DNA from 4 places in the Escherichia ruysiae genome. Region 1 is predicted to be linked to each of the others. Evidence: predicted binding sites of a transcription regulator. Region 1 holds the regulator's gene; each other region holds the start of a gene.
What was found. The regulator Fur, encoded in region 1, represses iron uptake genes when iron is present. The targets are predictions, from matches to a motif close to ATAATAATGAGAACNACTATCAA.
Positions count from the first base shown of each region.

Region 2: sodA (superoxide dismutase [Mn]) is a predicted target of Fur. The motif match lies at 2,293-2,315, and genes of this name have one in related genera.
Region 3: sufA (Fe-S cluster assembly scaffold SufA) is a predicted target of Fur. The motif match lies at 2,014-2,036, and genes of this name have one in related genera.
Region 4: fhuF (siderophore-iron reductase FhuF) is a predicted target of Fur. The motif match lies at 2,339-2,361, and genes of this name have one in related genera.

Region 1 covers NZ_JAVIWS010000001.1:4,045,800-4,050,592, forward strand. The annotation lists gene glnS (glutamine--tRNA ligase) at 1-140, shown strand, start outside; gene chiP (chitoporin ChiP) at 717-2,123, shown strand; gene RGV86_RS19395 (ChiQ/YbfN family lipoprotein) at 2,173-2,505, shown strand; gene fur (ferric iron uptake transcriptional regulator) at 2,601-3,047, opposite strand; gene uof (fur leader peptide) at 3,040-3,126, opposite strand; gene fldA (flavodoxin FldA) at 3,336-3,866, opposite strand; gene ybfE (LexA regulated protein) at 4,006-4,299, opposite strand; gene ybfF (esterase) at 4,439-4,793, opposite strand, start outside.
Region 2 covers NZ_JAVIWS010000001.1:2,454,339-2,459,131, forward strand. The annotation lists gene RGV86_RS11930 (dihydrodipicolinate synthase family protein) at 1-300, shown strand, start outside; gene kdgT (2-keto-3-deoxygluconate transporter) at 357-1,340, opposite strand; gene sodA (superoxide dismutase [Mn]) at 1,600-2,220, opposite strand; gene rhaT (L-rhamnose/proton symporter RhaT) at 2,505-3,539, shown strand; gene rhaR (HTH-type transcriptional activator RhaR) at 3,536-4,384, opposite strand; gene rhaS (HTH-type transcriptional activator RhaS) at 4,457-4,793, opposite strand, start outside.
Region 3 covers NZ_JAVIWS010000001.1:217,378-222,170, reverse strand. The annotation lists gene sufC (Fe-S cluster assembly ATPase SufC) at 1-101, opposite strand, end outside; gene sufB (Fe-S cluster assembly protein SufB) at 111-1,598, opposite strand; gene sufA (Fe-S cluster assembly scaffold SufA) at 1,607-1,975, opposite strand; gene RGV86_RS01195 (YdiH family protein) at 2,528-2,716, opposite strand; gene menI (1,4-dihydroxy-2-naphthoyl-CoA hydrolase) at 2,816-3,226, opposite strand; gene ydiJ (D-2-hydroxyglutarate dehydrogenase YdiJ) at 3,223-4,793, opposite strand, start outside.
Region 4 covers NZ_JAVIWS010000001.1:3,270,788-3,275,580, forward strand. The annotation lists gene RGV86_RS15835 (helix-turn-helix domain-containing protein) at 75-800, shown strand; gene bglJ (DNA-binding transcriptional activator BglJ) at 758-1,435, shown strand; gene fhuF (siderophore-iron reductase FhuF) at 1,472-2,260, opposite strand; gene RGV86_RS15850 (DUF1435 domain-containing protein) at 2,401-2,637, shown strand; tRNA gene RGV86_RS15855 (tRNA-Leu) at 2,676-2,762, opposite strand; tRNA gene RGV86_RS15860 (tRNA-Leu) at 2,796-2,882, opposite strand; tRNA gene RGV86_RS15865 (tRNA-Leu) at 2,911-2,997, opposite strand; gene rsmC (16S rRNA (guanine(1207)-N(2))-methyltransferase RsmC) at 3,298-4,329, opposite strand; gene holD (DNA polymerase III subunit psi) at 4,432-4,793, shown strand, end outside.

The DNA of each region.
Region 1 (4,793 bases):
AAGACGCGGTAGCGGGTAAAGCGTTCCAGTTTGAGCGTGAAGGTTACTTCTGCCTCGACAGCCGCCATTCTACGGCGGAAAAACCGGTATTTAACCGCACCGTTGGGCTGCGTGATACCTGGGCAAAGGTTGGCGAGTAATTCTAAGTTTCACCATGCCGGATGCGGCGTAAATGCCGCATCCGGCAAGAAACACACAAACAGTATCAAACGCTAAATTGCCTGATGCGCTACGCTTATCAGGCCTACGAGATCTCTACAATATATTGAATTTGCGTGCTTTTGTAGGTCGGATAAGGCGTTTACGCCACATCCGGCATGAAACATACAAAAATCCCAAAGCCGCGCTCTGCGGCGTTTTTTCTGCTTATCATCGCGAATTAATTCCGCTTCGCAATTTATCCGTAAAATAAATTTAAAAACACAAATCATAATTAAATAAAATGTAACCGCTTTCATCCTACTGGAAAGCCACATATTTTTTCTTCTACAAACTCTTCTGCTGCAAACTTAAATCCTGTAACAAAAATCATCAAAATATGTGCGGTTGCTCATGTTCTTACATTCTCGTTACAGAAAGAGATTGATAATTCGCGTCGCGAAAAATAGTCTGTTCCTGTAGTCAGCGAGACTTTTCTCAACGCTACTTTTTTAATTTTTATTTTTTTCGCTGTTCACCTGTGGTGCAGCAATTTATACGTCAAAGAGGATTAACCCATGCGTGCGTTTAGTGGCAAACGTAGTACGCTGGCGCTGGCTATCGCCGGTGTTACAGCAATGTCGGGCTTTATGGCAATGCCGGAGGCTCGCGCCGAAGGATTCATCGACGATTCAACCTTAACCGGCGGTATCTATTACTGGCAGCGTGAACGCGACCGTAAAGATGTTACCGACGGTGACAAATACAAAACCAACCTTTCTCACTCCACCTGGAACGCCAACCTCGATTTTCAGTCTGGTTATGCTGCTGATATGTTCGGCCTTGATATTGCCGCATTTACGGCGATTGAAATGGCAGAAAACGGCGACAGCTCTCACCCGAACGAAATCGCGTTTTCAAAAAGTAATAAAGCCTATGACGAAGACTGGTCCGGCGATAAAAGCGGTATAAGCCTGTATAAAGCAGCGGCTAAATTTAAATACGGTCCGGCGTGGGCGAGGGCTGGTTATATTCAGCCAACCGGTCAGACGCTGTTAGCGCCGCACTGGAGCTTTATGCCGGGTACTTATCAGGGTGCGGAAGCCGGGGCGAATTTTGATTACGGCGATGCCGGTGCGTTGAGTTTCTCCTACATGTGGACCAACGAATACAAAGCGCCGTGGCATCTGGAAATGGATGAGTTTTATCAGAACGATAAAACCACCAAAGTTGATTATCTGCACTCCCTCGGGGCGAAGTACGACTTCAAAAATAACTTCGTACTGGAAGCGGCGTTTGGTCAGGCGGAAGGGTATATCGATCAATATTTTGCCAAAGCCAGCTATAAATTTGATATCGCCGGTAGCCCGTTAACCACCAGCTACCAGTTCTACGGTACGCGCGACAAAGTTGACGATCGCAGCGTCAACGATCTTTATGACGGCACCGCCTGGCTGCAGGCGTTGACCTTTGGCTACCGGGCGGCTGACGTAGTGGATTTGCGCCTCGAAGGCACCTGGGTTAAAGCCGATGGTCAGCAGGGATACTTCCTGCAACGTATGACCCCAACCTACGCTTCCTCGAACGGTCGCCTGGATATCTGGTGGGATAACCGCTCTGACTTTAACGCCAACGGCGAAAAAGCGGTCTTCTTCGGTGCGATGTATGACCTGAAAAACTGGAATCTTCCCGGCTTCGCCATCGGCGCTTCCTACGTTTATGCATGGGATGCCAAACCAGCGACATGGCAGAGCAATCCGGATGCGTACTACGACAAAAACCGGACTATCGAAGAGTCTGCTTACAGTCTGGATGCGGTCTACACCATTCAGGACGGTCGCGCCAAGGGCACGATGTTCAAACTGCATTTCACCGAATACGACAACCACTCCGACATCCCAAGCTGGGGTGGCGGTTACGGCAACATCTTCCAGGATGAGCGTGACGTGAAATTCATGGTTATCGCGCCGTTCACTATCTTCTGATGCCCGACGCGGCAGGTATTTCGCCTGCCGCGCGTTTGAGGAATTTGCTATGAAAAAACTGATTCTCATCGCCATGATGGCATCGGGGCTGGTGGCTTGTGCGCAATCAACCGCGCCACAGGAAGACAGTCGTCTGAAAGAAGCTTACAGCGCCTGCATCAACACAGCACAAGGCTCGCCGGAAAAAATTGAGGCCTGCCAGAGCGTGTTAAACGTGCTGAAGAAAGAGAAACAACATCAGCAGTTTGCCGACCAGGAAAGTGTGCGGGTACTGGATTATCAGCAGTGTCTGCGCGCAACGCAAACCGGTAACGACCAGGCAGTGAAAGCCGATTGCGATAAAGTCTGGCAGGAAATTCGCAGTAATAACGCTACGCAGTAAAAACAAAAAAAGCGAGGGCTGTAACTCTCGCTTGTTCTTATTTCCCTGGTATAAAAAAGCCAACCCGCAGGTTGGCTTTTCTCGTTCAGGCTGACTTATTTGCCTTCGTGCGCGTGCTCATCTTCGCGGCAATCGCCTTCGGCGCAGTGACCGTAAAGATAGAGACTATGGTTAGTCAGGCGAATACCATGTTTCGCGGCGATTTCACGCTGACGCGCTTCGATAGATTCATCACTAAATTCAATAACCTTGCCGCAGTCGAGGCAGATCAGGTGATCGTGATGATGTTGCTGGGTCAGTTCAAATACGGATTTACCGCCTTCAAAATTGTGGCGGGTGACGATACCGGCATCGTCAAACTGGTTCAGTACGCGATATACCGTAGCCAGACCAATTTCTTCACCCATATCGATCAGACGTTTGTATAAATCTTCCGCACTGACGTGATGGTTGTCCGGCTCCTGAAGAACTTCCAGGATTTTTAAACGAGGAAGCGTTACTTTCAGGCCAGCTTTCTTTAGGGCGGTATTGTTATCAGTCATGCGGAATCTGTCCTGTTACTAAGCGGTTCACTTCATTAGGAGAAGTGACAGAATTTGCTCTTGAGATAATGCGTATCATTATAGAATTGCCACGCCTAAATGAAAACTACAAGTCCCTGGCAAATATTGTTAATAAAAACGTGGCTTAGCTTACATTTACATCGGCAAGGCCACTTCAATACTGGAACATTGTACAGGTACTACGGCAAAAGTTACAAATTTGTAGCAATTATTTTGATTGGCATTATCTATTAATACGGCGTAGACATTAGCCTACACCGCATCACATCAGGCGTTGATAATTTCGTCGAGATGCAGCTCTTCAGAAATTTGCTTAACCCATTTTTCCACGCGTTCAGCGGTCAGTTCCGGCTGACGGTCTTCGTCAATAGCCAGGCCGACAAAGTGATCGTCATCTGCCAGACCTTTTGATGCTTCGAAATGGTAGCCCGCAGTTGGCCAGTGACCCACGATAGTCGCGCCGCGCGGTTCGATGATGTCACGGATAGTGCCTAATGCATCACAGAAATATTCGGCGTAATCTTCCTGGTCGCCACAGCCAAACAGGGCAACCAGTTTACCATTGAAATCAATCTCTTCGAGAGTCGGGAAGAAGTCGTCCCAGTCACACTGCGCTTCGCCGTAATACCAGGTTGGGATACCCAGCAGCAGAATGTCATAAGCTTCCAGATCTTCTTTGCTGCTTTTTGCAATGTCATGGACATCGGCAACGTCTTTACCAAGCTGTTTTTGAATCATTTTTGCGATATTTTCGGTATTACCGGTGTCGCTGCCGAAAAAGATGCCAGTGATAGCCATGAGTGAAATAACCTCTTGAAACTTATTGAAATGGGGGTGGCAAATTGCCCACGGATAAAGGCAATCATAGCAGAACAGGCAGTCTTGCGGAATCAGCAAACGGGCAGGACTGCACACTGTGCTACATGAAAGTGGAAATTTAAACGATGCCTTGACTACGCAGTGCCGCCAACTGCTGCATCAAAATCTCTTCGATCAGTTCGCTACGGCTCATATTGCGCGACTCTGCCAGCTCATTCAGCGCCTCGACAGCTTCCGCGTTCAGCTTCAGTTCGACACGCTTAAGACCACGTACTTTGTCGCGTTTTAGCTGGTTGCGTTTATTAATACGCAGCTGTTCATCGCGCGAAAGCGGATTGGTTTTCGGTCGTCCCGGTCGACGCTCGTGCGCGAACAGATCTAATGTCGTACGGTCCGTTTGTTCTTTGGCCATGATCTTGGTGACTTCGGGGGAAACAATCAGCCGGGCGTCTGCCCGGATGGATAGCGCGCCATAATACATCAGCGCGATGAGTCACGCCAACGCCCACGCGCGGAAAGCGACGCGGACGCTGGGTTTTTAATCAGTTGCGTTAATCATTGAGATAGCGACGGATGGCGCGCAGTACCGCATCAGGTTTTTCGGCGTGTACCCAGTGACCCGCACCCGCAATCACATGCGCCCGTGCCTGCGGGAATTGCGCCAGTAAATCATCACGATATTGTTCAGTGACATACGGTGAATTACCGCCGGGGATAAACAGGGCAGGGTGATCCCATGCCGGGATTTTCTCCCAGCCAACAATATGCGGATACTGATCCCACAACACTGGCACGTTAAAACGCCATTCACCATCAACGTAAGATTTCAGCAGAAACTGAATCACCCCTTCTTCATTCAGATGTTGGCGCATCACCGTTGCTGCCTGCTGTCGTGTTTGCGCGCTG
Region 2 (4,793 bases), 1.6 Mb from region 1:
TACATTCCTAATCTGCTGGCAGGCGGCGCGGGAATAATATCCGGCCTGAACAACGTTATGCCGGAGCTGTTTGTCGAAGCCCGTGAAGCCTTCAAACGCGGCGACCTGGCGGCTTTACAAGAGATTCAGCAACAGATTGGCACTTATATGTCCATCTACGCCATTGGTGAGGATTTTGTCACCACCATCAAGACAGTGGTATCGCGTAAGTTTGGCTATTGCACTGGCGTATCACGCAATGCGGGTGGTGAGTTAAGAGAAAGTGAATGTCGAACGATTGATGAAGTCTTTGTCAGATAACGCAAAAGGCCGGATGACTACAAATCATCCGGCCTCTTGATTTATATGGATGGAGATTACTTCACCGTACCCAATATTTCGATTTTCGCCGCTCTGGCTTTAACTTTGCGCGACCAGACAGAAGTCAGAATCGGCACCAGAATCGAGGTCACAATCACTGACGTCGCCACCAGCGAAGTTGCCGCTGGCGCCATTGGTTTAAAGGCGGGGATCATTTCAGCAATCAGTACCGGCGTCGCCACCGCAGCACCGGCAGAACTGGAAGCCGCGATTCCGGCTGTACCATCGCCACCGCCAATCAATTTATCGGCAATAATCAACGGAATACCGGTCACGACGATCACCGCCACACCCAGCAAGATCCCCAGCAAACCGGTCTGAGCAATCACGGTTAAATCAATGGTATTGCCCAGCGCAAAGGCAAAGAACGGGATCAGCGTCTGTACGGCTTTGCTGAAAAATTCTCGCAGCTCAGGGTCAAGGTTCCCTAACGCAAAGCCGACGAGGAACGGTAATACCGCACCGACGAAAACATGCGGTTCAAACGATGCAATCCCGGCAGTCCCCAGAATAATCATCGTCATAAGCGGCCCGGATTCCAGCGACATTAATACAAACGCCCCGGCCTCTTCTTTAGTGCCATACTGCTGCATGATCGAAGCGTAAAGTCCGCCGTTGGTCATATCCATCGCCGCCACCAGCGCCAGCGTTGAAAGTCCGGCAAAGAATCCAACTTCAACACCATGTTCAGGAATAATGCGTGAAGCAATTGCCGCAACCACCCACGCCACGGCAATTTTAGTTACCACCAGCGTACCGGATTTACGCAATACCGTTCCCGTCGCACTTAATTTTATCGATGCCCCCATGCAGAAAAACCACACCGCCAGAATCGGCACCGTGCCGGTAATCATTCCATTTGTGAATGAACCAAAGTATTTTCCCGCCCCTGGCGAGAAAGTGTGACACAGTGCGCCAAGGAACAGCGGGACGAGCATCATCCCTCCTGGGATTTTCTCTATCGTGTGTTTTATCTGCATTTTCATCACCTATCGGCATATTTTTATAGGCTGATGCATAAGTCCTTCACGATGCATCAGTGTTGATGGAAATGAAGATAGACATTCAACAGAGCAATAAAAGTGATCAAAACCACATCAATTGAAACGTTGTTTTATTTTTATAGGATCATTGTTTTTATTTTGAAATTGATCACAAAAAAACCACCGCTATGTGCGATGGTTTGTTTTTTATGCTGAAAAACGGCGTAAACGCCTCATTGCAGTAGGCAATATGCGATTATTTTTTCGCCGCGAAACGTGCCGCAGCTTCGTCCCAGTTCACCACGTTCCAGAACTCTTTGATGTAGTCCGGACGGCGGTTCTGGAATTTCAGGTAGTAAGCGTGTTCCCACACATCCAGACCCAGAACAGGGAAGCCGGAAGCGCCAGAAATGGCTTCGCCCATCAGCGGGGAGTCCTGATTAGCAGTAGAAACCACCGCCAGTTTATCGCCTTTAAGCACCAGCCATGCCCAGCCGGAACCAAAGCGGGAAGCTGCCGCTTTCTCAAATTCTGCTTTGAAGTTATCAACGGAACCGAAATCACGTTCGATAGCCGCTTTCAGGTCGCCCTGCAAAGTCGTGCCTTTTTTCAGGCCTTTCCAGAACAGGCTGTGGTTGGCGTGACCACCAGCGTTGTTGCGCAGCACGGTTTTTTTGTCTGCTGGCAGCTGATCCAGTTTGGTGATCAGCTCTTCAACCGGCAGGTTGGCGAATTCTGGCAGGCTTTCCAGCGCCGCATTGGCGTTGTTGACGTAAGTCTGATGGTGCTTGGTGTGGTGGATTTCCATGGTCTGCTTATCGAAGTGCGGTTCCAGGGCATCGTAAGCATACGGCAGGGATGGCAGGGTATAGCTCATATTCATCTCCAGTATTGTCGGGCGGCCGATTGTTAATGCCGCGTAAGCAGTTGGTTCATTATAGTTAATTAAATGATATTGAAAATGATTATCAATGCCGTACTTTTCATAGGGGAATGGTTTTGCAGGGAAATGTCCGAGATGTGAACCAAATCACCCACTTAATGCCGTGATTGCCAGTAAATCGACAACGGCGGCAACAGGCGAAAGGTTAATCGACAGCACGATTTTTACACTCATCTCGTCGGAGATGTGACGCGACGAAAAATGATGAGGATAAGAAGATGAGTAACGCGATTACGATGGGGATATTTTGGCATTTGATCGGCGCGGCCAGTGCAGCCTGTTTTTACGCTCCGTTCAAAAAAGTAAAAAAGTGGTCATGGGAAACCATGTGGTCTGTCGGTGGGATTGTTTCGTGGATTATTCTGCCGTGGGCCATCAGCGCCATGCTACTACCTGATTTCTGGGCATATTACAGCTCGTTCAGTCTCTCTACCCTGCTGCCTGTTTTTCTGTTCGGCGCTATGTGGGGGATTGGTAATATCAACTACGGTCTGACCATGCGTTATCTCGGCATGTCGATGGGGATAGGTATCGCCATTGGCATTACGTTGATCGTCGGTACGCTGATGACGCCAATTATCAACGGCAATTTCGATGTGCTGATTAACACCGACGGTGGGCGCATGACGTTGCTCGGCGTACTGGTGGCGTTGATTGGCGTGGGGATTGTGACTCGCGCCGGGCAGTTGAAAGAGCGCAAAATGGGCATTAAAGCCGAAGAGTTCAACCTGAAAAAAGGGCTGGTGCTGGCGGTAATGTGCGGCATTTTCTCTGCCGGGATGTCTTTTGCGATGAACGCCGCAAAACCGATGCATGAAGCGGCTGCCGCGCTGGGTGTTGATCCACTGTATGTCGCTCTGCCAAGCTATGTTGTCATCATGGGTGGCGGCGCGATCATCAACCTCGGTTTCTGTTTTATTCGTCTGGCAAAAGTGAAAGATTTGTCGCTAAAAGCCGACTTCTCGCTGGCAAAACCGCTGATCATCCACAACGTATTGCTCTCGGCACTGGGGGGTTTGATGTGGTATCTGCAATTCTTTTTCTATGCCTGGGGACACGCCCGCATTCCGGCGCAGTATGACTACATCAGTTGGATGCTGCATATGAGTTTCTACGTATTGTGCGGCGGTATCGTCGGGCTGGTGCTGAAAGAGTGGAACAATGCGGGACGCCGTCCGGTTACCGTATTGAGCCTCGGTTGTGTGGTGATTATTGTCGCCGCCAACATCGTCGGCATGGGCATGGCAAGTTAATCTTTCTGGGAGTTGCGATGACGCCACTGGCTGGGCGTCATCCCAGTTTCCCGGGTAAACACCACCGAAAAGTAGTTACTGTCTTCAAAGCCACATTCTGTCGAAATATCACTGATTAACAGGCGGCTATGCTGGAGAAGATATTGCGCATGGCACACTCTGACCTGCCGCAGATATTGATTGATGGTCATCCCGGTCTGCTGGCGAAATTGCTGGCGCAAGACGCGTTCACTGCACGCCGCCTCATCACAAAATTTATCCAGCACAAAAGGACTTTTCAGGCTGGCCGCCAGTCGGGTAATCAGCTTATCCAGCAACGTTTCGCTGGATGTTGGCGGTAACGAATCACTGGTGTAGCGATGACGTTTCAAAAGCATCACCAACTGCCCGAACAGTAACTCCGCCATTTCGTTGGCAAACGGCGCGGGCTGATTGCTTTCGTGCTCAAGCTGCCCGATAACCTGCCGCACCAGCGCCATGCCCGCACTGCCTAAACGCCAGTGTGGTTGTCCTGCGCTGGCGTTAAACCCTGGAATCGCCCCCTGCCAGTCGAGATTAAGCGTCAGCCGCTCCGGGCAATAAATAATGTTCTGCAAAACCAGATCGTTAACGGAAGCGTAGGAGTGTTTATCGTCTGCGTGGATATAAAAGAGATCGCCACGAGTAATACGATGAGGACGATCGTTGAGCACGTGCAAACCGTTACCGCGCCAGACGATCACCAGTTCACAAAAATCATGTGTATGCTCGGCAAAGACATCCTGCGGATAACGATCAGCCACAGCGACCGCCTGCTGTTCGCTGGCAAAAAAATCTTTTTTACGAAGGACAAACTGATGAGCCACCGTGCCACCTCAGCCAGAAGACGTGTTTGATTATTCATAAACTGGCGTGGAAATACGTTGAGAAGATTCGCGTTATTGCAGAAAGCCATCCCGTCCCTGACGAATATCACGCGGTGACCAGTTAAACTCTCGGCGAAAAAGCGTCGAAAAGTGGTTACTGTCGCTGAATCCGCAGCGATAGGCGATGTCAGTAACGCTGGCCTCGCTGTGGCGTAACAGATGACGCGCTTTCACCAACCGTAAACGGTTAAGGTAACGCTGGGGCGTCAAACCAGTTTGCTGTTTTAACTGACGATGCAATGTACGTAGTGACAAAGAAAATTGATCCGCCATCATTTCCCAATTCACCTCGTCGGCAAAATGCTCTTCCAGCCAGGCCAACAACAAGTTCAGACGCGATTCGCGACTT
Region 3 (4,793 bases), 3.8 Mb from region 1:
CCCATAATGGCGTGAACTTCGCCGGGACGAACGTCGAGGCTTAATCCGCGCAGGATAGCTTTATCTTCCACGCTGACGTGTAAATCTTTAATACTTAACATGTTTATTCCTTATCCGACGCTGTGTTCAAGACTGATGGCGAGGAGTTTTTGTGCTTCAACGGCAAATTCCAGCGGCAGTTCCGAGAACACGTCTTTGCAGAAACCGTTAACAATCATCGAGATGGCGTCTTCTTCGCTGATCCCGCGTTGCAGGCAGTAAAACAGCTGATCTTCACCAATACGCGATGTCGTTGCCTCGTGCTCCAGTTGTGCGCTGTTATTGCGACATTCGACATACGGGAAGGTATGCGCCCCGCAATTAGCGCCAATCAGCATTGAGTCGCACTGAGTGAAGTTGCGCGCATTGGTTGCCGTCGGCATGATTTTCACTAAGCCGCGATAGCTGTTCTGGCTGTGTCCGGCAGAGATCCCTTTCGAGATAATGGTCGATTTGGTGTTCTTACCGATGTGGATCATCTTGGTGCCGGTATCAGCCTGCTGATGACCGCTGGTCAGCGCCACTGAGTAAAACTCACCAATGGAGTTATCGCCGCGCAAAATACAGCTTGGGTATTTCCAGGTAATGGCTGAACCGGTTTCCGATTGCGTCCACGACATTTTGCTGTTTTCGCCTTCGCACAGAGCACGCTTGGTGACGAAGTTGAGAATACCGCCGGTGTTGTTATCGCCAGGGAACCAGTTTTGCACCGTGGAATATTTCACCTCGGCGTTTTTATGGATGATGACTTCCACCACCGCCGCGTGTAGCTGGTAGCTATCACGCACTGGTGCGGAGCAGCCTTCAATGTAGCTGACGTAGCTGTCTTCGTCGGCTACCAGAATGGTGCGCTCAAACTGCCCGGTTTTTTCTGCGTTAATACGAAAATAGGTGGAAAGCTCCATCGGACAGCGCACGCCTTTAGGTACATAAATAAACGTACCATCGGAAGCCACCGCCGCATTGAGCGCGGCAAAAAAGTTGTCATTCCCAGGCACCACGGTGCCGAGATATTTCTTCACCAGCTCCGGGTGCTCATGAATCGCTTCGCCAAAGGAACAGAAAATGATCCCCTGCTCCGCCAGTTTTTCGCGATAAGTGGTGGCAACCGAAACAGAATCGAAAATGGCATCCACCGCCACCTCTTTGCCTTCCCGCACCGGTACGCCCAACTGCTCAAATGCCGCTTCAACCTCTTTACTTAAAAAAGCGTTTGCGCCGGTTTGTTGCACCGCGCCCGGTTCAGAAACACAGGTGTCATCGCAGTTACCACATGAAGGCGCGGAGTAATAGCTATAATCCTGATAATTCAGCTTATCGTATTGCGCCTTCAACCAGTGCGGCTCTTCCATCTCCAGCCATGCGCGAAAGGCGTTGAGACGAAACGCCAGCATCCACTCCGGTTCATTACGCTTCGCCGAGATTGCGCGCACCACCTCTTCGTTTATGCCCTTAGCCAGCTCATCAGTGGCTAACTGGGTGAAGAATCCTTCTTTATAATTCAGCGAGCCGCCAGTCCAGGTTTTGACATCGTCAGTTGCTTCAGTATTACGAGACATAGTACCGCCTATACCCCGAAGCTTTCGCCACAGCCACATTCATTCTGGGCTTTCGGGTTGTGAAATTTGAATATCTGATTGAGTCCTTCGCGAACGAAATCGACTTCCGTGCCATCAATAAACGGCATTGCTTGTAGCGGGACATACAGCTTCGCGCCGTCGTGTTCAAACAGCAGATCGTCTTTGTCCGGCTCGCTAACACTGTCGAGTACATAGCCAAAGCCCGCGCAACCCGTTTGCTTCACGCCTAAGCGCACGCCGACCATACCTGGCTGCTTTGCCACCAGCTCGCGGATGTGCACCGCCGCTGCGGGTGTCAGCGTTAAGCCTTGCCAGGCGAAATCCTGTGGATTAAAGGTTCCTGAATGCATGTCCATCGATTTACCTCACTTCATCGCTTTCAGCGTATAACAGCATGTTAGTGATAATGATTATCAGTTCAACCCAGCAAACGCAGGGGCTTTACCGTAAAACATGCTTTTTGCCTGCATTTAATAAGCATAGACCCTGATATGCGGCTTAACAGGCACGCTAAGAATTAGGTATCTCATTGTTAGTTAATGATTATTACCGGAGGGCATTTAAGACTGTGATGGAAAAGAAAAAGTTGTATTGAAAATGACTATTTAAGAGATAGGTAAAAAAGTGGCTCGTTCAGAAATAAGAAAACCCTTAAGTCTGTGCTACACAGGCTTAAGGGTTTCTACCCCATCCGGCGCTTATCTCCGGCACTCACAGTGGCTTAGCTCTTGAAGGGGTGATAAGAATAATCTCATAAAGCTAAGCCAGCGTTTTAACACAACCTGCGATTTGTATTCTTTTTAAACAAGATCAAGCGGGTAAAAATGGGAGAAGTCAGAAGAAAGTCGTCAGACCTGGACTGGAGTTAATCCAGGTCGATGGGGCACACTAACTGCGTTCAGCCAGAATCAATGCACGCCCAAACGCCAGGCAAAGTAGATTTCTTCTTTTAATTCAGCAGAAGAGAGAGTAAGCAGATCAGCGAATTCAAGTTCTAGTTGTTTCAGACGTTTGAGATATTGGGCAGGTGAAAGATTGCTCTGGTCACGGCGTAAAAATTCAATGGCCAGTTGGGTGGGATCAAGTTGAGTAGACATAGCATCCTCGCTTTTAGACAAGACCTGCACAGTATACCACCGTTTACTGTGCAGATAATAACCAAAGGCAATATGCGTCACACTTTTCTGGTGACAACGTCACAAAATAGCGGTCGTCAATCGTGACGAACAGCACAAACGCTCTTTCTCATCGAATATTTCAATCTGCCAGACCTGATGACGTGAACCAAGATGCAGCGGCTTGCAAACGCCGCGAACTCGCCCTTCTCGCGCTGATCGAACATGGTTAGCATTGATTTCCAGACCAACGACTTTTTGATCACCTTCGGTACATAAATAACCGGCAACGGAGCCAATACTTTCGGCCAGCACCACGGACGCACCGCCATGCAGCAGCCCGAAAGGTTGCTTTGTCCGCGAATCTACCGGCATTGTCGCTTCCAGAGTGTCATCACCAATATGTTCAAAGCGAATATCCAGCAATCCCACCATGTTTCCATCACCCATGGCATTCAGTGCTTCCAGGGTGATTTTACGTTTCCATATCATTTAATAATCTCCAGTAATGCCTGCACAGGATGGCGTACCCCCGTACCTTCAACCCGTTTTACCTGACTACGGCAGGAATATCCGGTCGCCAGACAGCGATTTCGCGGCAGACGCTGCATCGCCTGATGCCAGGATAACTCATAGATCCCAAGCGAGTTTTTATGATTTTTCGCTTCATGTCCGTAAGTCCCCGCCATACCGCAGCAACCCACACTGACATTTTCCAGCTTCGCGCCAAAACGGGCAAATATCGCGGCCCATTGTGCTGGCGCGCCCGGCAAGGCGGTGACTTCGGTACAGTGACCAAAGAAATACCACGGTTCACCGCTGACCGCAGCCACTGGCTGTGACTCAAGTACGCTTGCCAGCCATTCATTCGCCAGCAGAACGTTAAACTCGCCGCGTTCCTCGCCGAGAGTGAGTTTGTATTCGTCGCGATAACAAAGTACCAGCGCCGGATCGACGCCCACCATTGGCATTCCCAGCTTCGCCATACGGTTGAGGAAATCCGCCGTCTTTTTCGCCGTCTTCGCAAAACGATTGAGGAATCCTTTGATGTGCTGGGCTTTACCATTTGGTGAAAATGGCAACAGTACCGGCTGGAAACCTAATTTCTCGACCAGACGGACAAAATCTGCCACCACTTGCGCATCGTAATAGCTGGTGAAAGGGTCTTGCACCACCAACACCGTGCGCGCTTTCTGCTCTGCATTGAGAGCTTCAAGCTGTTCCAGCGTCATGTTTGCCGAGCGATGCCCCACCATTTGTTGTTGCAGCGACGGCACCGAAAGCAGCGGCAAGTCGACCATGCCGATATGTTTTTTCGACAGTTTGCGAACCAGAGGCTGGTTAATGAAGAAGTTAAAGGTCTTTGGCGCTCGCGCCATCAGCGGCGCATAACTTTCGACCGTCGCCACAAGATGGTCACGCAGCGGGCGTAAATAACGGGTGTGATAGAGTTGCAGGAAACGAGAGCGGAACTCTGGCACATCTATTTTGATAGGGCACTGGGTCGAACAGGCTTTACAGGCCAGACAGCCTGACATCGCCTCTTTCACTTCGTGGGAGAAGTCATATTCGCCTTTATTTGCGTGCCAGCTATTGCGCGTGCGGGCAATTAACGTCCGCAAACTGGCTCGCGATTCCGGCAGTTCTTGTTCCAGTTTTAGAGGATCAACACCACGGTCAGCCAGCAAACGTAGCCATTCACGCACCAGCGTTGCGCGCCCTTTCGGTGAATGAATCCGGTTCTGGGTGATCTTCATCGACGGGCACATGGGGCTGCGGGCATCAAAGTTGAAGCATAAACCGTTGCCGTTACACTCCATCGCACCGCGCCACTGCTGGCGTACCGCGATGGGGATCTGCCGATCAAATGTACCGCGCTTTACCGCGTCCACTTTCATCATCGGCGCGTCGAGACCTTTTGGCGGGCAAATCTTTCCTGGGTTGAGTCGGTTATGCGGGTCAAATGCCGCTTTCACTTTGCGCAGTTCTGCAAAAAGTTCCTCACCGAAAAACGCCGGGCTGTATTCGGCGCGAAAACCTTTGCCGTGCTCGCCCCACA
Region 4 (4,793 bases), 780 kb from region 1:
TTGTTGGATTAATTTAGGGGGTGAATATCCTGAATTAACCATCATGATTTATAGAGAGTGGATATGGAGGATATATGTTGCCAGGATGCTGCAAAAATGGAATTGTTATCAGTAAAATACCCGTTATGCAGGCAGGATTAAAAGAGGTCATGAGGACCCATCTACCTGAATATGAAATAACGAGTAGCGCCTCTGCGGAGGAGTTAACCTTATTACAATTACGTCGTGCTGGGTTAGTGGTTGCCGATTTATCCGGCGAAACGGAAGACCCGCGTTCCGTTTGTGAACATTACTATTCATTGATCTCACAATACCGGGAAATACATTGGGTTTTCATGGTTTCGCGTGCCTGGTACTCCCCGGCAGTAGAACTGCTTATGTGTCCAACAGCGACGTTACTGTCGGATATTGAACCCATTGAGAATCTGGTTAAAACCGTTCGTTCCGGTAATGCGTATGCGGATCGTATCAGCGCGATGCTGACCTCTCCGACAATGGCTGAAACTCAGGATTTTAGATATCGCACCGTCGTTCTGACGCTTTCAGAGCGTAAGGTACTGCGGCTGTTAGGCAAAGGATGGGGCATCAACCAGATAGCTTCATTGCTCAAGAAAAGTAATAAAACTATCAGCGCACAAAAAAACAGTGCGATGCGTCGGCTGGCAATTCACAGCAATGCTGAGATGTATGCATGGATAAATAGCGCACAGGGTGCAAGAGAACTTAACTTGCCTTCTGTTTATGGAGATGCCGCAGAATGGAACACAGCCGAATTAAGAAGAGAAATGTCGCACTCGTAGAAAAATGCGTCATGAGCAGTATCGGTATTGAGAGTTTATTCAGAAAGTTTGCGGGTAACCCTTATAAGCTCCACACCTATACCAGTCAGGAGTCGTTTCAGAATGCAATGTCGCGGATCTCGTTCGCGGCGGTCATTTTTTCTTTTTCTGCCATGAGAAGTGAGCGCAGAGAAGGATTATCTTGCCTGACTGAGCTGGCGATTAAATTTCCGCGTACCCGACGTTTGGTTATTGCAGATGATGATATTGAAGCACGGTTGATTGGTTCATTATCTCCATCTCCGCTGGACGGAGTATTAAGTAAAGCATCGACGCTGGAAGTTTTTCATCAGGAGTTGTTTCTGTCATTAAATGGTGTGCGTCAGGCGACAGATCGGCTGAATAATCAGTGGTACATTAACCAAAGCCGGACGTTAAGCCCAACGGAGAGAGAAATATTGCGTTTTATGTCGCGTGGCTACTCAATGACACAAATTGCCGAGCAGCTTAAACGCAATATTAAAACGATCCGGGCGCATAAATTTAATGTGATGTCGAAACTGGGCGTCAGTTCTGATGCGGGGTTGTTGGAGGCCGCAGATATTCTGTTATGTATGCGGCATTGCGAAACAAGTAACGTGTTGCATCCCTTTTAATATGCTTAATGCCGGGTTATCGTCCCGGCAAAGTTTTTATTTCAGCGTACAGTCACCACATTGCTGCACATCCGGTAGGCGATAACGCTGGCAGCAGGTACGGCGTACCAGCAGACCATCGCGTAGCACTACTGTACGCCAGAGTGGATTATCTTCACCTGTAGTGAGCGTTTTCTCAAAAAACAGGGCATGACGCAGCGATTCAACCGCTGCCTCGCCGAGCAACTGCTTCATCTCTGTCAGATACCAGTTGATCAAATAACCGGTATTACTCCAGATGAGTTTGCCGTTGATCTCTCCAGTTGCTTCTAATGCCTGCACTACCGGGACAAGCGCCTGGCTGATTAACGTTTCCATTCGTTGTTGTGGAGAATGCGTTGTTGCGTTTTTATCTTCACATACATCGACCCAGAAACAGGCTGCGCGCCCGGTTTCGTGAAACTCAACGTGGAAATGTTCTGGAGAAAGGTCTAACGCTTTTTCCTGCGTCAGCAGCGCCAGCATTAAGGGTGGCACCATCAGGCCGATATACCATTGCGCCCAGAGTGAGATCAGCGGTTTGTTCTCACGGATCATCATCGGTTGATTACGGTAGATATGATCGGAATAGACCGCCAGTAGAGAACGTAGCGCATTCGGTGATGACCATTGCGCCAGTGTCATGGCGTTAAGCGGGGCGGGTTCATCCAGACGGATAAACTCCAGCAAATGTCCACGATGTTCTGCGATCGTCGCCCGTACTGATTCCGCAAGCCCAGCATTCTGCGGCTGGAGATGCGTTCGCCAGATAACATCTTCATAGAGCGGTGCAGAACGATAGGCCATAATCGTGATAGTAATCTAAATGATAATGATTGCTAATCCTAGCGATAGGTTTGCCCGATAGCAAGGGATTTCTCTGGCTTGCAAATGATAAAAATTATCATATGATATTGGTTATTATTATCGCTTTGAGAGATTAAACCATGTTGCAACGTATGCTGGGCAGTGGTTGGGGAGTGTTGCTGCCGGGATTGCTGATTGCAGGGATGACGTATGCGGATTTATCGCCGGATCAGTGGCGGATTGTCATTCTGATGGGATTAGTGTTGACGCCGCTGATGCTATATCACAAACAGTTACGGCATTACGTTTTACTACCATCGTGCCTGGCGCTTATTTCTGGCGTCATGTTAATGATAATAAAGTGGAATCAGGGATGAAAAAGCAGGGAAGAAACAAGAGAGGAAGTAAAGATAATTGGTGCGAGGGGGGGGACTTGAACCCCCACGTCCGTAAGGACACTAACACCTGAAGCTAGCGCGTCTACCAATTCCGCCACCTTCGCACAGTCATCTTACTTTTTTGATATCGCCTCGTTTGGTGCGAGGGGGGGGACTTGAACCCCCACGTCCGTAAGAACACTAACACCTGAAGCTAGCGCGTCTACCAATTCCGCCACCTTCGCCCAGTGCGAGCAATATCAACGTGGTTTTTGGTGCGAGGGGGGGGACTTGAACCCCCACGTCCGTAAGGACACTAACACCTGAAGCTAGCGCGTCTACCAATTCCGCCACCTTCGCATACCATCAATTCTTAAAAAGAATTGCTACCACGGAGGCGCATTCTAGTGGTTTTCAGCTTTTCGTCAATAGTTAATTATCGACTGATGTGTAATTGCTGGAAAAATGGTCATCAGGAGGCTAACGTGCAGGTTTTGTATGTCGGATAAGGCGTTCACGCCGCATCCGACATGGTATGTGGGTGCAGATGCCAGATGCGACGCTGGCGCGTCTTATCTGGCCTACGAAGGGCTAATGTGCAGGTTTTGTAGGTTGGATAAGGCGTTCACGCCGCATCCAACAAGGCTTGCGGCGAGAGACTTAACCTTTCTTCGCCTGGCGGGTCATAATCGCGCGATATACCTTGAAACGCCCGGTTTGCGCAATGACTTCGTGGAAGCCAAATGTCTCATCCAGCACGTCCGGGTAAGGCAGGAAGGCGTTCGCCACAATTCGTAACTCGCCGCCGCTGTTAAGATGACGCACCGCGCCGCGAATCAGCGTTTGTGCTGCATCCAGGCTGGTTTGCATCCCATCATGGAACGGCGGGTTGGAGATGATCATATCAAAACGACCTTTCACTTCGGAAAAGACGTTACTGGCAAAGACTTCACCTTCAACACCGTTGGCCGCAAGCGTCGCACGGCTGGCTTCTACCGCCGGGGCAGAGACATCGCACAGAGTGAGACGAATCTTCGGCGAGTGGCGCGCAAACGCAACTGAAAGCACACCTGCACCGCAGCCGACATCCAGCACTTTGCCTTTTGTGTGCGGGGTTAATGTCGAGAGCAGCAGCTGGCTGCCGACATCCAGACCGTCGCGGCTAAACACGCCAGGCAGCGTTTTGACCGTCAGTCCATCTACGTTATATTCGCCCCAGAATTTATCCGCATCGAACACTGGCTGCTTTTCCAGACGACCAAAATAGAGGCCGCAGCGACGGGCGCTGTCGACTTTATTCAACGGCGCATAATCTGCCAGCATCTGCTCGGCGCTGCGCACGCCGCTACGGTTTTCGCCAACGACGAAAATGTCAGTGCCCACTGGCAGCAGAGAAAGTAAATTCATCAACTGGAACTGAGCTTCCGGTTTGTTCTTCGGCCAGTAGTAAATCAGCGTATCGCAATCTGCGACGTCGTCCGCCGTTGCAACCAGACTAAAACGGGCGTTATCACCCATCTGGCGGCTTAACACCTGCCAGTGGTGGAATTGCTGGGTATGAGCACGACTGGTCGCGGTATCTAAACGCGCGGGCAGGTCATCCTGTAAGTCACCGGCAAACAGAATACGGCTTTGTTCGAAATCATCACTGTGGCGCAGCAAGACTTCACTTGCCGGGGTAAATGCAGACATGGAATGCTCCTCAATTGATACTGGCGGCGATTATAGCCATATGTTGGCGCGGTATCGACGAATTTGCTATATTTGCGCCCCTGACAACAGGAGCGATTCGCTATGACATCCCGACGAGACTGGCAGTTACAGCAGCTGGGCATTACCCAGTGGTCGCTGCGTCGCCCTGGCGCGTTGCAGGGGGAGATTGCCATTGCGATCCCGGCACACGTCCGTCTGGTGATGGTGGCAAACGATCTTCCCGCCCTGACCGATCCTCTGGTGAGCGATGTTCTGCGCGCATTAACCGTCAGCCCCGATCAGGTGCTGCAACTGACGCCAGATAGGATCGCGATGCTGCCGCAAGGCAGTCGATGCAACAGTTGGCGGTTGGGTACTGACGAACCGCTGTCACTGGAGGGCGCTCAGGTGACATCACCGGCGCTCACCGAATTACGGGCAAACCCAACGGCACGCGCCGCGTT